Regions from separate parts of the Rhodococcus baikonurensis genome, predicted to be linked through region 2. Evidence: riboswitches for the same ligand, from Rfam matches in the RefSeq annotation. Region 2 holds a riboswitch; the other holds the start of a gene.
What was found. A riboswitch is a leader RNA that binds a small molecule or an ion and turns the genes downstream of it on or off. The one in region 2 is predicted to bind thiamine pyrophosphate.
Positions count from the first base shown of each region.

Region 1: another riboswitch for thiamine pyrophosphate. It lies ahead of ABWI03_RS23545 (TenA family protein); the one in region 2 lies ahead of thiO (glycine oxidase ThiO).

Region 1 covers NZ_JBEUOQ010000011.1:91,829-97,330, reverse strand. The annotation lists gene ABWI03_RS23555 (MFS transporter) at 1-1,064, shown strand, start outside; gene ABWI03_RS23550 (carboxylesterase/lipase family protein) at 1,057-2,625, opposite strand; TPP riboswitch at 2,730-2,825, shown strand; gene ABWI03_RS23545 (TenA family protein) at 2,813-3,556, shown strand; gene ABWI03_RS23540 (ABC transporter substrate-binding protein) at 3,556-4,584, shown strand; gene ABWI03_RS23535 (ABC transporter permease) at 4,562-5,365, shown strand; gene ABWI03_RS23530 (ABC transporter ATP-binding protein) at 5,374-5,502, shown strand, end outside.
Region 2 covers NZ_JBEUOQ010000003.1:290,499-296,000, forward strand. The annotation lists gene ABWI03_RS08985 (glutamate ABC transporter substrate-binding protein) at 1-215, opposite strand, end outside; gene ABWI03_RS08990 (GlnX family signal transduction membrane protein) at 230-1,591, opposite strand; partial or broken gene ABWI03_RS08995 (NUDIX hydrolase) at 1,753-2,205, shown strand; gene ABWI03_RS09000 (hypothetical protein) at 2,433-2,564, opposite strand; gene thiE (thiamine phosphate synthase) at 2,812-3,507, opposite strand; TPP riboswitch at 3,534-3,681, shown strand; gene thiO (glycine oxidase ThiO) at 3,681-4,760, shown strand; gene thiS (sulfur carrier protein ThiS) at 4,757-4,972, shown strand; gene ABWI03_RS09020 (thiazole synthase) at 4,965-5,502, shown strand, end outside.

The DNA.
Region 1 (5,502 bases), on a different contig from region 2:
TGTCGAGCCTGTTCTCAGGGACCTTCGTCGACAAATTCGGACGTCGTCGAACGTCGATGATTTCCGACGCTCTCTCTGCGATGTCCGTTGCAGCGATTCCGATCATCGCGGCCACCGCGGGCTTGACGATCCCGGTGATCGCGGCGTTGGCCGCACTCGGCGCCGTGTTCGACCCCGCCGGAATGGCGGCGAGGGAGTCGATGCTGCCCGCAGCAACGCGGACCGCCAAGTGGAAGCTCGATCGAACCAACAGCGTGTACGAGGCCAATTTCAACGTCGCATATCTGATCGGCCCTGGCATCGGCGGTGTCCTGATCGCAACGATCGGAGCGGTGAACACGCTCTGGGTGACTGCGGCAGGTTTTGTGTTCTCGATCGTCGTGGTCGCCTTCATCCGGCTTCCCGGCGCCGGAGTGCCCGAACACGAGCATCGGCCGAAATCGATCTGGCACGGCACACTCGACGGTCTTCGGTTCGTCTGGAACAACAGACTGCTGCGCACTCTGGCGCTGATCGACATGGCCGTCGTCGCGCTCTACATGCCGGTGGAGAGCGTCGTGTTCCCGGTGTACTTCACGGAGTTGGACCAACCGGCCCAACTCGGATCGGTATTGATGGCATTGGCGATCGGCGGCATCATCGGCTCTCTCGCCTACGCCCCGCTGGCACCGATCATGTCCCGGCGCCTGATCATGATTTTTGCTGTCGCCGTCCTCGGCATAGCGATGCTGGCCATGGCGCTTCTACCTCCGCTGTGGGTGATCCTCGTACTCGCCGGACTACAGGGTCTCGTCTACGGACCAGTCGGCCCGATCGCCAACTACGCCATGCAGACGCACAGCCCGGAGCACATGCGCGGACGCGTCGTCGGTGTCATGACGTCGACGGCCTACGCCGCCGGTCCGCTCGGCTACCTCGCGGTCGGCCCTCTGCTCGATCAACTCGGAATCGCGTCGACCTTTGTGGCACTGTCGATTCCGATCATCCTGATCGCCGCGGTCTGTGCCTCCCTGCCGGTGCTTCGCGAACTGGATCGTCCGCGGCACTCGACCGACGTCAGTTGAACCCCATCACGTCGTTGCCCCAGGCGACGCGCAGTCCGTGATCAGGGTCGCTGACGAGGGTGTCTGCCGAGTCGATCAACAGCGTCGACCGCTTCTCCTCCTCGTACGGCGCCCAATGTTTCGAGCCGTCGAGAGCTGCCGGCACGGCATGCCTGGCGAAGGCCAGCCATCGCCGTTGGATACGGCCGGCCACCTCCATCGCAGCCTTCCGCCCACCCAGCCAGAATGTGGGGTCGACGTTCAGGGTCCCGAAATTGCCGAAGACATAAGGTAATTCCGTCGCGTGACCCGCGCCGATCCGTGCGGCTTTGAGCATCGGCGTCGCGTGATCGAAGCGGTACACCCACGTGGGGGAATGCCTGCAGTGAGCGTCGGCGATCCACAGAGTCGGCATGCGAAACGCCGCGTCCCGTGAGAGCGCCAGCGCGCCACTCGGTTTCGCGTGATCTGGGTAGGCCGACATGATCTCGGCAAGTTTGGTCGCGGAGATGTCGGGGTGATCGTCCGCCAGTAATTGGAGCATTGCCTCGACGGACTGCGCGCTCACCGGCATCAGCGGCGACTTCATGAACTTGAAGATCGACGCCTCGTCCTTGTTGGAACCGATGATCAGTGGGATTCGGTGCGCGTATCCCTTCTGGAAAGCCGCAACCGGGTAGTGCGGCACCAGATCTCGATCGACGACGGGTGCCATTGCCAAAGTTCCCGGAATCCGTGTCGGAATCTCGTTGACCAGGTCATCGCTTGCCTTCACGAGAAGTTCGAGATCCGTGGTCAGCAGATCGCCTGCGTCTTCAGGGTCGATCGAGAGCAGTTCGAGAAACCGCTCTGCCACGGTCTTGGCGCGCTCGGCCCCGTAGACGGAGGTCGCGGGAGGACTCTGGGCAATCGCACGATGGAACAGACCTTCGGCGCTCGGACAGGTCATGAGCGTCGTGATGGATCCTGCGCCTGAGGACTCACCGAACACGGTCACCGCACTCGGGTCACCACCGAAGGCGTCGATGTTGTCTCGAACCCATTCGAGCGCCGCAATCTGGTCTCGCAGACCACAGTTCGATTCGAAAACGGTATCCCCGGTGGAAAACGCGGACAGGTCCAAGAATCCCAGTGCGCCGACGCGATAGTTGAAGGAGACGAGAACGACGTCACCGGTTTCAGCCAGATGACGGCCGTCGTAGATCGTTTGGGCGGCAGACCCGAGGCAGTAGGCGCCGCCGTGAATCCACACCATCACCGGTCGAGGCGTGCCGTCGGGTCGCGGGGCCCAGACGTTGATCGACAAGCAGTCCTCGTCGATCTTGAAAGCCCGATCGATCGGAACCGCCGGACTCTGACCTTGCGGCGCGATCGGCCCGAATTCACGACAGTCGCGCACCCCGTCCCACGGCTCTGCGGGTTGCGGCGCGCGGAACCTCCGTGCACCCACCGGCGCTGCTGCGTAGGGCATGCCCTTCCACGCGAACACACCGCCATCCGGATACCCGCGGGCTTCACCGCCTCTGGCACGGATCACCAGTGTTCCGTCCTCGCCGAGATTTGGTCGAACGTCGGTCTCCATGTCTGAATCCCCTCCCGACCCGCGCGTGTGGCAATCAAGACCAAACCTACCAATCTCGGACGGGTGTGCGCCGAGTACACAATCCCTCGGTGTTAAGGTCGCCTAGTTCTGACACGGGGTGCTCCGCATGGGCGGGGCTGAGAACACACCCGGGAACCTGATCAGGTAATGCTGACGAAGGGATGTCATGGCTACTACGCAGCCTGCATACAATTCTGCCGAAAACTCGGTGGCCACAGCGCCGTCGACGGATCGGTTCACCGATCGACTCTGGGCCGAGACGAAGGTCCTCCGCGAGTCGATCGACTCGCTCGAGTTCCTCCGCCGCCTCGGCGACGGAACGTTGCCTCTCGACGCGTTCCGCACGTACATCGAGCAGGACAAGCTCTATCTCGAGGGATATTCGAAAGCGTTGTCCCTGGTCGCGGCCCACGCCCCGGATCCGCAGGCCGCGGGCTTCTGGTCGAATTCCGCGTCCACGGCAGCGACGGTGGAATCTGCGCTTCACGACGGTTTGCTGACTGGTGGAATTCTTCCACCCGGTTCGCAGCGGCTGGAGCATTCGCAGGCCTGCCTGGGATACGTCTCGTATCTGACGGCGACTGCGGCAACGGCGCCTTACCCGGTCTCCGCAGCGGCAGTACTCCCCTGCTTCTGGATCTACGCCGAGGTCGGCCGCGATCTTGCCGCTTCAGCGCGCGAGGTACTCGACGCCGATCCGTCGCATCCGTACGCACAGTGGGTCACGACCTACGACGCACCCGAATTCCACGAGTCGGTGGCGCAGGCTCGCGTACTGGTCGATGTTGCGGCTGAAGCTGCCACCGAGACAGAGCGAGAGGCGATGAGTGAAGCGTTCCGCATGGCCAGTCGCTACGAGCTGATGTTCTGGGATTCCGCACTCCACCAGCAGCCTTGGCCGGCGTCGTGATGTCGTTTGCGGCGCTACGCCGCACGCTTGCCACCTCTGCCGCGATCGCAGCCGCATTCACGGTTCTGACCGGATGCGCCTCTGACACCGGCTCTTCCGACGGGACCATTCGGTTCGCACTCGACTGGACACCGAACACGAACCACACCGGTTTGTACGTTGCCCTCCAAGAGGGCTACTTCGAGGACGCCGGTCTGGACGTCTCGATCCTGCCGTACAACAACACCTCGCCCGACACCCTCGTCGACGCCGGTAACGCGGAGTTCGGCATCAGCACACAGAGTCAGGCCACGTTCGCCCGTGCGGCCGGCGCCGCCACGACGTCCGTCATCGCGCCACTTCAGCACCGCGCCACCGGCATCGGCGTGAAGGCGGATCGTGCGGACATCACGCGTCCGCGTGATCTCGACGGAAAGACGTACGCCGGGTTCGGCGATCCGGGTGAAGTCGAGACGCTGCAGCAGATCATCCGCAACGACGGCGGAACCGGGAACTTCACGACGGTCACCCTCGGAACGTCCGCGTACGAAGCCGTGTACTCGGGCCAGGCAGACTTCACCGTCTCCTACTTTGCTTGGGAAGGCCTCGAAGCGGAGCGAAACGGAACTCCGATGCGGTACTTCCAGTACACCGATTACGGCTTCCCCGATGCGTATTCGATCGTGATCAACGGCAACCAGCAGTGGTTGAAGGACCATCCCGACGAGGCACGCAAGTTCGTCAAGGCCGTTCAACGCGGTTATCAGACTGCTGCCGACAACCCGGACCAGGCCGCCCAGGACCTCATCGACGCGAATCCCGGAGCATTCACCGACGAAGACCTCGTCCGTGAGAGCCAGCGGATGCTCGCCGCCGACTACATGAAAGACGCCAACGGCGTCGTGGGCGCCCAGAATCTCGAAACCTGGTCGGGCTACTCGGGATTCCTCTTCGACAACGGGTTGCTCGCCGGACCGGATGGGAAGCCGTTGACCCAGAAGCCGGACTGGTCGGAGTACTTCACCAATGAGTATCTCGACGCGTCCTGACGTGAGCGGGCGATTGGTCTCGACCACGCGGCGGGCGCTTCCCGCGCTCGCCGTGGTGGTGCTCCTCGTGGCGGCGTGGCAGATCTACGTCGAGATCAGTGGGATTCGGCCGCAAGTACTCCCGTCTCCGGGTCGCGTTGTTTCCCAGGGTTGGGACAACCGCGAGATCATCGCCGACCACGCCTGGTCGACATTGCAGGTCACGTTGGTCGGCTTCACCGTTTCATTGGTGTTGGCCTGGATTCTTGCTGTGGTCGTGGACTTTTCGCCGTGGTTGTCACGCGCGCTGGTACCACTTTTCGTCGTCTCGCAGACGCTGCCGATCATCGCCATCGCGCCACTGATGATCATCTGGTTCGGCTTCGGGTTGCTGCCGAAGGTGTTGGTGATCGCACTTGCGACGTTCTTCCCCATGACCATCGGACTCATCGAGGGATTTGCCGCGGCCGACCGGGAAGCGGGCGCTCTCCTGCGCAGTATGGGTAGCACTCGCTGGCAGGAGTTCCGCTACGTCCGCCTTCCTTCGGCGATTCCGCGATTCTTCACCGCCCTGCGCATCGGCATCACTTATGCGGTCGTGGGTGCGGTGTTCTCCGAATACGTCGGCGCAACTTCCGGTTTGGGCATTTACATGAGCACCCAGAAGAACTCCTTCCGCACCGATCTGGTGTTGGCGGCCGTACTGGTGACCGCGTTGATCAGCGTCACGCTGTACTTGCTGACGTTCGCCATCGAGCGCATCGTTGCACCATGGGCGATGAACGAAAGGTCGCGGACATGACTGACCCGATGGTCGAGGATGCAATGGTCGAAATCCAGGACCTGACCAAGAGGTTCGACACGGCCGGAGAATCACGTCTCGTACTCGATTCGGTGTCCTTCCGCGCCGACGCGGGCGAGTTCGTGTCGGTGATCGGG
Region 2 (5,502 bases):
GTGGGCCGCAGGCTCGCGGTGAGATTGGTGCACGAAGCGGTAGTCGTCGGCGTCGCGCTGGGCGCGATGGTGGCCTCGGCCGGCAGCGGCGGTTCCGTGTACGACGTGGCGGCCGCGTTGTTCAGGTCTTCTACTCGGTCCGCACCGCAACCGGCGAGTGCCAGCATCGCCGCCGCCAGAACCGCGACGCATGCAGCCGGGCTCTTCCTCCGCATTGCCGGTACTCCCGTCACTGGTACTCCCGCAGTCGGGGCCAGAATCCGATGAAGATTCCGGCAACTCCGAGTACTGCCAATACGGTCATGCCCGGTGCAGAGGCTGCCAACACACGTGAGGCGTACGAGACGTCGGAACGCAGATTTGTCCGCGAATCCACGATTCCCTGCCAGAGTTCGTGATCGAGCCTTCCGTACTCCGCGGCCGAATCCTGTTCTCCGGCGCCGATGGTGATGGCCGCGGCGGAATTGAAGTCACCGTTTCCGAGGCGGTCGTACATGCGCGTGTGCGCAGCCACCCACTGCTGGCGCGAGTCGAGGGCGGCGGTCAACACGTCGCTGTTCACTCGCGCGCGATCATCGTTTTGCAGGCGCTCGAGGGTGTCGCGCAGAGCGTCGACCTTGCGCGTGAACGTGACGTTGTCCTCGGCGGTCGAATCCCGTCTCGCCAATGTGAGAGTTTCGACTGTGCGTGCTTGCTGCGCCATGATTCGCGCCTCGGTCAGTTCGTGCAGTGGCTCGGCGCCCGCGTCGAGAGCGCGCCCGGTGGCAAGGGCGGACACCAGTCCGACCGTGAGCAGCCACAGCAGAGCTGCCGCAACGGCAATCGAGGCAAGGATCAACCCGAGGTTGAAGCGTCGGCGACTCTTGCGGGAGAAGTACACCTGGGTAGCCACCAGTGCGCACAGGACGAGGACGAAGGCCACGATCGGCCACCACGGTGGAGTCTCGAAATCGCGCTGTACCTGGGAGACCAAAGTCTCCTGCGAGGCGTGGAGTTGCTGAGCCATCGGCAGCAGCGACGTTTGCATCAACTGCGAGGCTTCGCTCAAATATGCTGCCCCGACCGGGTTTCCGACGCGATTGTTGGCCCGTGCGGTTTCGACCAGCCCGGTGTAGACGGACAGGTCGGTCGAGATGGTGGTCAACGCGCTGTGGCCGGCAAGATCCGTCGAGTCGAGGCCGGCCGATGCCTGCACGATCTCCGCCGACGCCTCGCCGATCGACTGTGTGTATCGGTCGCGTACGTCGGCGGGTTCGAGGCCACCGGAGATGAAGGCCGTGGCCGCGGCGGCGTCGGCCAATGACAGGGCGCTGTAGAGATTCTGGGCCGAGTTGGCGAGAGGCTCGGTTTCGACGAGGAGGAGGTCGAGATTTGCCTGACGGTTCTCGATCGCTGCAGTGGCGAGAAGTCCGGCGATCAAGGTGATCGCGATCAGGATCAGTCCGACGACGGTCAGCCGGCCAGGTGTGGACGACATGAATGCCTGCAGTTCGCGCCGCAGAAGTGCGCGCTCGTCTTCCGCCGATACCGACGTGGCCTCGGAGGGCGGCAGCGACCGGGGTTCGATGGACGGGACGACACGGTCGACCATCGAGCACCTCACTTCGCTGCTGTACGCGGGCTACCGAGAAATGATGCCGCCGAGAAATGATTCAGGGCATCTTCGCGAGCATATAAGCATCACCTACACCTGGAGCAGATTGAAACGGTTAGTGTGGGACAACGGCGAGAGCAGGCGGAGCGAGGTAGTCGATGCGTGGTGACGGTGACGGTTGGTCCATCGGATCGGACGGTACTCGGCATTGGGGTAAACACGGAGCCGCTGGACTGCTTCTGCGTGCCCCCGATTCGGACGGATCACCCATGGTATTGCTGCAGCATCGTGCGGCGTGGAGCCATCAGGGTGGAACGTGGGCACTGCCCGGCGGAGCGCGGGACTCACACGAGAGCACGACGCACGCTGCAGTCCGGGAGGCACACGAAGAAGCAGGTATTGCCGAGGACGCCGTCCGCGTTCGCGGGGAAGTAGTGACGATGCGCGCCGAGAGCGGGTGGACGTACACCACCGTCGTGGCTGATGCTGCGCATCCGCTGTCGACGGTTGCCAACGGTGAGAGCACCGAGTTGCGGTGGGTGCGTGAAGCCGACGTCGACTCACTGCCGCTGCATCCGGGATTCGGTTCCTCGTGGCCTGAGCTCCGGACCGAGCCGGTTGTGTCGGTGGACGGCGACCCGCACACCGTCGTGCTCGAGGACGGCGGATTCGGATGGTTGTCGGGTAATTCTCCTGAAGGCAGTGATCAGAACCTGTCCGAGGCGAGCAATACCCAGTTGTAGCGACGCAGTCTCAACAGGTCATATACACAGCAGAAGGGCCGGACTCCTGAGGAGTCAGGCCCTTCCGTGTTTCGGTCTCCCGACCGAAACGAGGCTCAGCTGAGCGAGTTCAGCGCCGTGATGAAGCTGACCGCGGTGATACCGAGCTTGAGCAGCTCGCTGATCTTGCCGAGGTTCAGGTCTTCGAGCGATTCGGTGCTGAGCGAGCCGGTGTCGAGGGATCCCATTTAGTGCTCCTAGGTTCAGTTAGTAACTGGAGGTAAACTACAACAAACCGAATGGGATGTGACACGCAATCGGAGCAACTGTGATCAAGATCACGCATTCCGACTTTTCGGACATCAAATCGCACCTAGGAACTGGGGGTTTGTTGTCTGATCGGACAACTTCCGTTCATGTTTCGAGTCAGGCGTGCTGACCCGTAACTGTGCGGAATCGCCCGGCAAACAGTTGACGGTCGCCAGTTACCGGTTTTCAGCGTCCGGCGACGGCTGCGGCGAGGCGTTGCGCGGCCGCCTGGGGATCTGACGCGTGGGTGATTGCACGCACGACGACGATGCGTGTGGCACCGGCGTCGAGCAGCTCTGGCAGGCGCTCCTCGTCGATACCGCCGATCGCGAACCAGGGGCGCGGCGGCGCGGCGTCGGCGGTCGATCGAACCAGTTCCAAACCGGACGCACTTCGATTCGGTTTGGTCGGTGTCGCCCACACCGGTCCGGTGCAGAAGTAGTCGACGCCCTCTTCGATGGCGGCCAGACTGGCCTGCGCGCGACTGCTCGTCGAACGGCCGATGACGACGTCTTCACCGACAACGGTTCGCGCGTAGGGGACCGGAATGTCGTTCTGGCCGAGGTGGAGGATGTCGGCACCGGAAGCCATCGCGAGATCCGCGCGATCGTTGACGGCCAACAATGCGCCGTGGCGTCGCGCTGCTGCCGCGAGAATGCCCAGCGCTACCAGTTCGTCCTTGGCCTCGAGCGGGCCGAACTCGCGCTCACCGGCGGATCCCTTGTCACGCAATTGGATGATGTCGACTCCGCCGGACAAAGCGGCCTCGGCGAACTGCGCGAGGTCGCCTTTCTCGCGGCGCGCGTCGGTGCACAGGTACAGCCGTGCTGCTGCCAGGCGCTCGCGCCGGTCGATGTCGTTACTGGGATGTGTGGGGTGCACGGAGCAAACGGTAGCCTCTAGGGAGCAAGGTTCGACACGGGAGTCCTGAAACGTCGTAGTCACTTTTTTGTCGTGACTGTGAGGTTCGTGGGGCTGAGAGGGGATCGCGACCAGATCCCGACCGTCAGACCTGACCCGGATCATGCCGGCGCAGGAAGTGGAGGTGGAGTTTCGTGAGTACACACGCTCGTACGGTGTCAGTGGTCGGCGGCGGTGTCATCGGTCTCGCCATAGCGTGGCGCGCAGCCCGCGACGGGTGGTCCGTTCGGTTGTACGACCCGTCCATTGGATCAGGGGCTTCGTGGGTGGCGGGCGGAATGCTTGCACCGCTTTCCGAAGGCTGGCCGGGTGAAGAAACAGCGTTGACGGTTGGTGCAGCGTCCCTGGAACGGTGGCCGGCGTTCGGTGAGGAGCTCGGAAAATTCGGGCAATCGGTCTTCACCGCGGACAGTTCGCTGACGGTGGCACTCGATGCTGCCGACGCGCAGGACCTGCAGACCATCGCCGAGTGGGTGAGCTCGCAGGGGCACGAACTCGAAGTTCTCGGTCGCGCGCGCATCCGTGAACTCGAACCGATGCTGGGCCGGGGCATCCGGTCGGGGTTGATGGCCGTCGGTGAATCCGCCGTCGACAACAGACTTCTGCTGGAGGCGCTGCAGAAGGCCTGCGCGGAAACCGGCGTCGAATTGATCGCGCGCGCCGTCAACGACCTCGCGGAACTGGATACCGATCAGGTAGTGCTCACCGCCGGTATCGCGTCACCCAAGCTGTGGCCCGGGCTACCGGTACGCCCGGTCAAAGGCGAGATTCTTCGCCTGCGGAGTAGGCCTGGAGTCACCCCGGCACCCAGTCGAACGATCCGTGGCAGCGTCCACGGCCGGCCGGCCTATCTCGTCCCGCGAGGCGACGGAATCGTCGTCGGCGCAACACAATACGAGTCCGGTGAGGACACACAGGTCACGATGGCCGGAGTACGGGACTTGATCAACGACGCCGAGGCGCTGATGCCGGCGATCGGCGAATACGAACTGTACGAATGCGCGGCAGGCCTGCGTCCCATGACGCCGGACAACCTGCCGTTGATCGGGCGCGTGTCCGATCGTGTCGTCGTCTCCACCGGGCACGGGCGCAACGGGGTCCTGCTGACGCCCGTCACCGCCGATGCGACGCTCGCGTTGTTGAACGGCACATCTTTGGTCGAGGTAAAAGGAACCGAACCCGAGCGGTTCGCAGTAGCTAAGGAAAATTCATGAGTGAGCAGGTCCCGATCGGGATCACCGTCAACGGCGAAGATCTCGAGTTCGATCGAGCAGTCACGGTGACCGAACTTCTGACGCACCTCGAGTTGCCGAGCAAGGGCATCGCCGTCGCCGTCGACGGTGCGCTCTTTCCTCGCGGGCGCTGGGACGAATCCGTCGGACGTGGTTGGGAAATCGAGATCCTCACGGCGGTGCAGGGTGGCTGAGCAGGACCTTCTCACTATCGCGGGCCGCAGTTTCGGTTCCCGGCTCATCACCGGAACCGGCGGCGCCGCCAACCTCGCGGTGCTCGAGGAAGCGCTTGTCGCCTCCGGCACCGAACTGACCACCGTCGCGATGCGGCGAGTCGACGCGGCCGGCGGCACGGGTGTTCTGGACCTGCTTCGTCGCCTCGGAATCGAACCGTTGCCGAACACCGCCGGGTGTCGGGGCGCCGCCGAAGCAGTGCTGACGGCGCAGTTGGCACGCGAAGCGCTCGAGACGAACTGGGTCAAACTGGAAGTCATCGCCGACGAGCGGACACTGCTGCCCGACGCAATCGAACTTGTTTCCGCCGCAGAACAATTGGTGGACGACGGATTCACCGTTCTGCCGTACACGACGGACGATCCGGTGCTGGCGCTTCGCCTCGAAGAGGTCGGCTGCGCAGCAGTCATGCCGCTCGGTTCGCCTATCGGCACCGGGTTGGGCATCGCGAATCCGCACAACATCGAGATGATCGTCGAGCGCGCCGGCG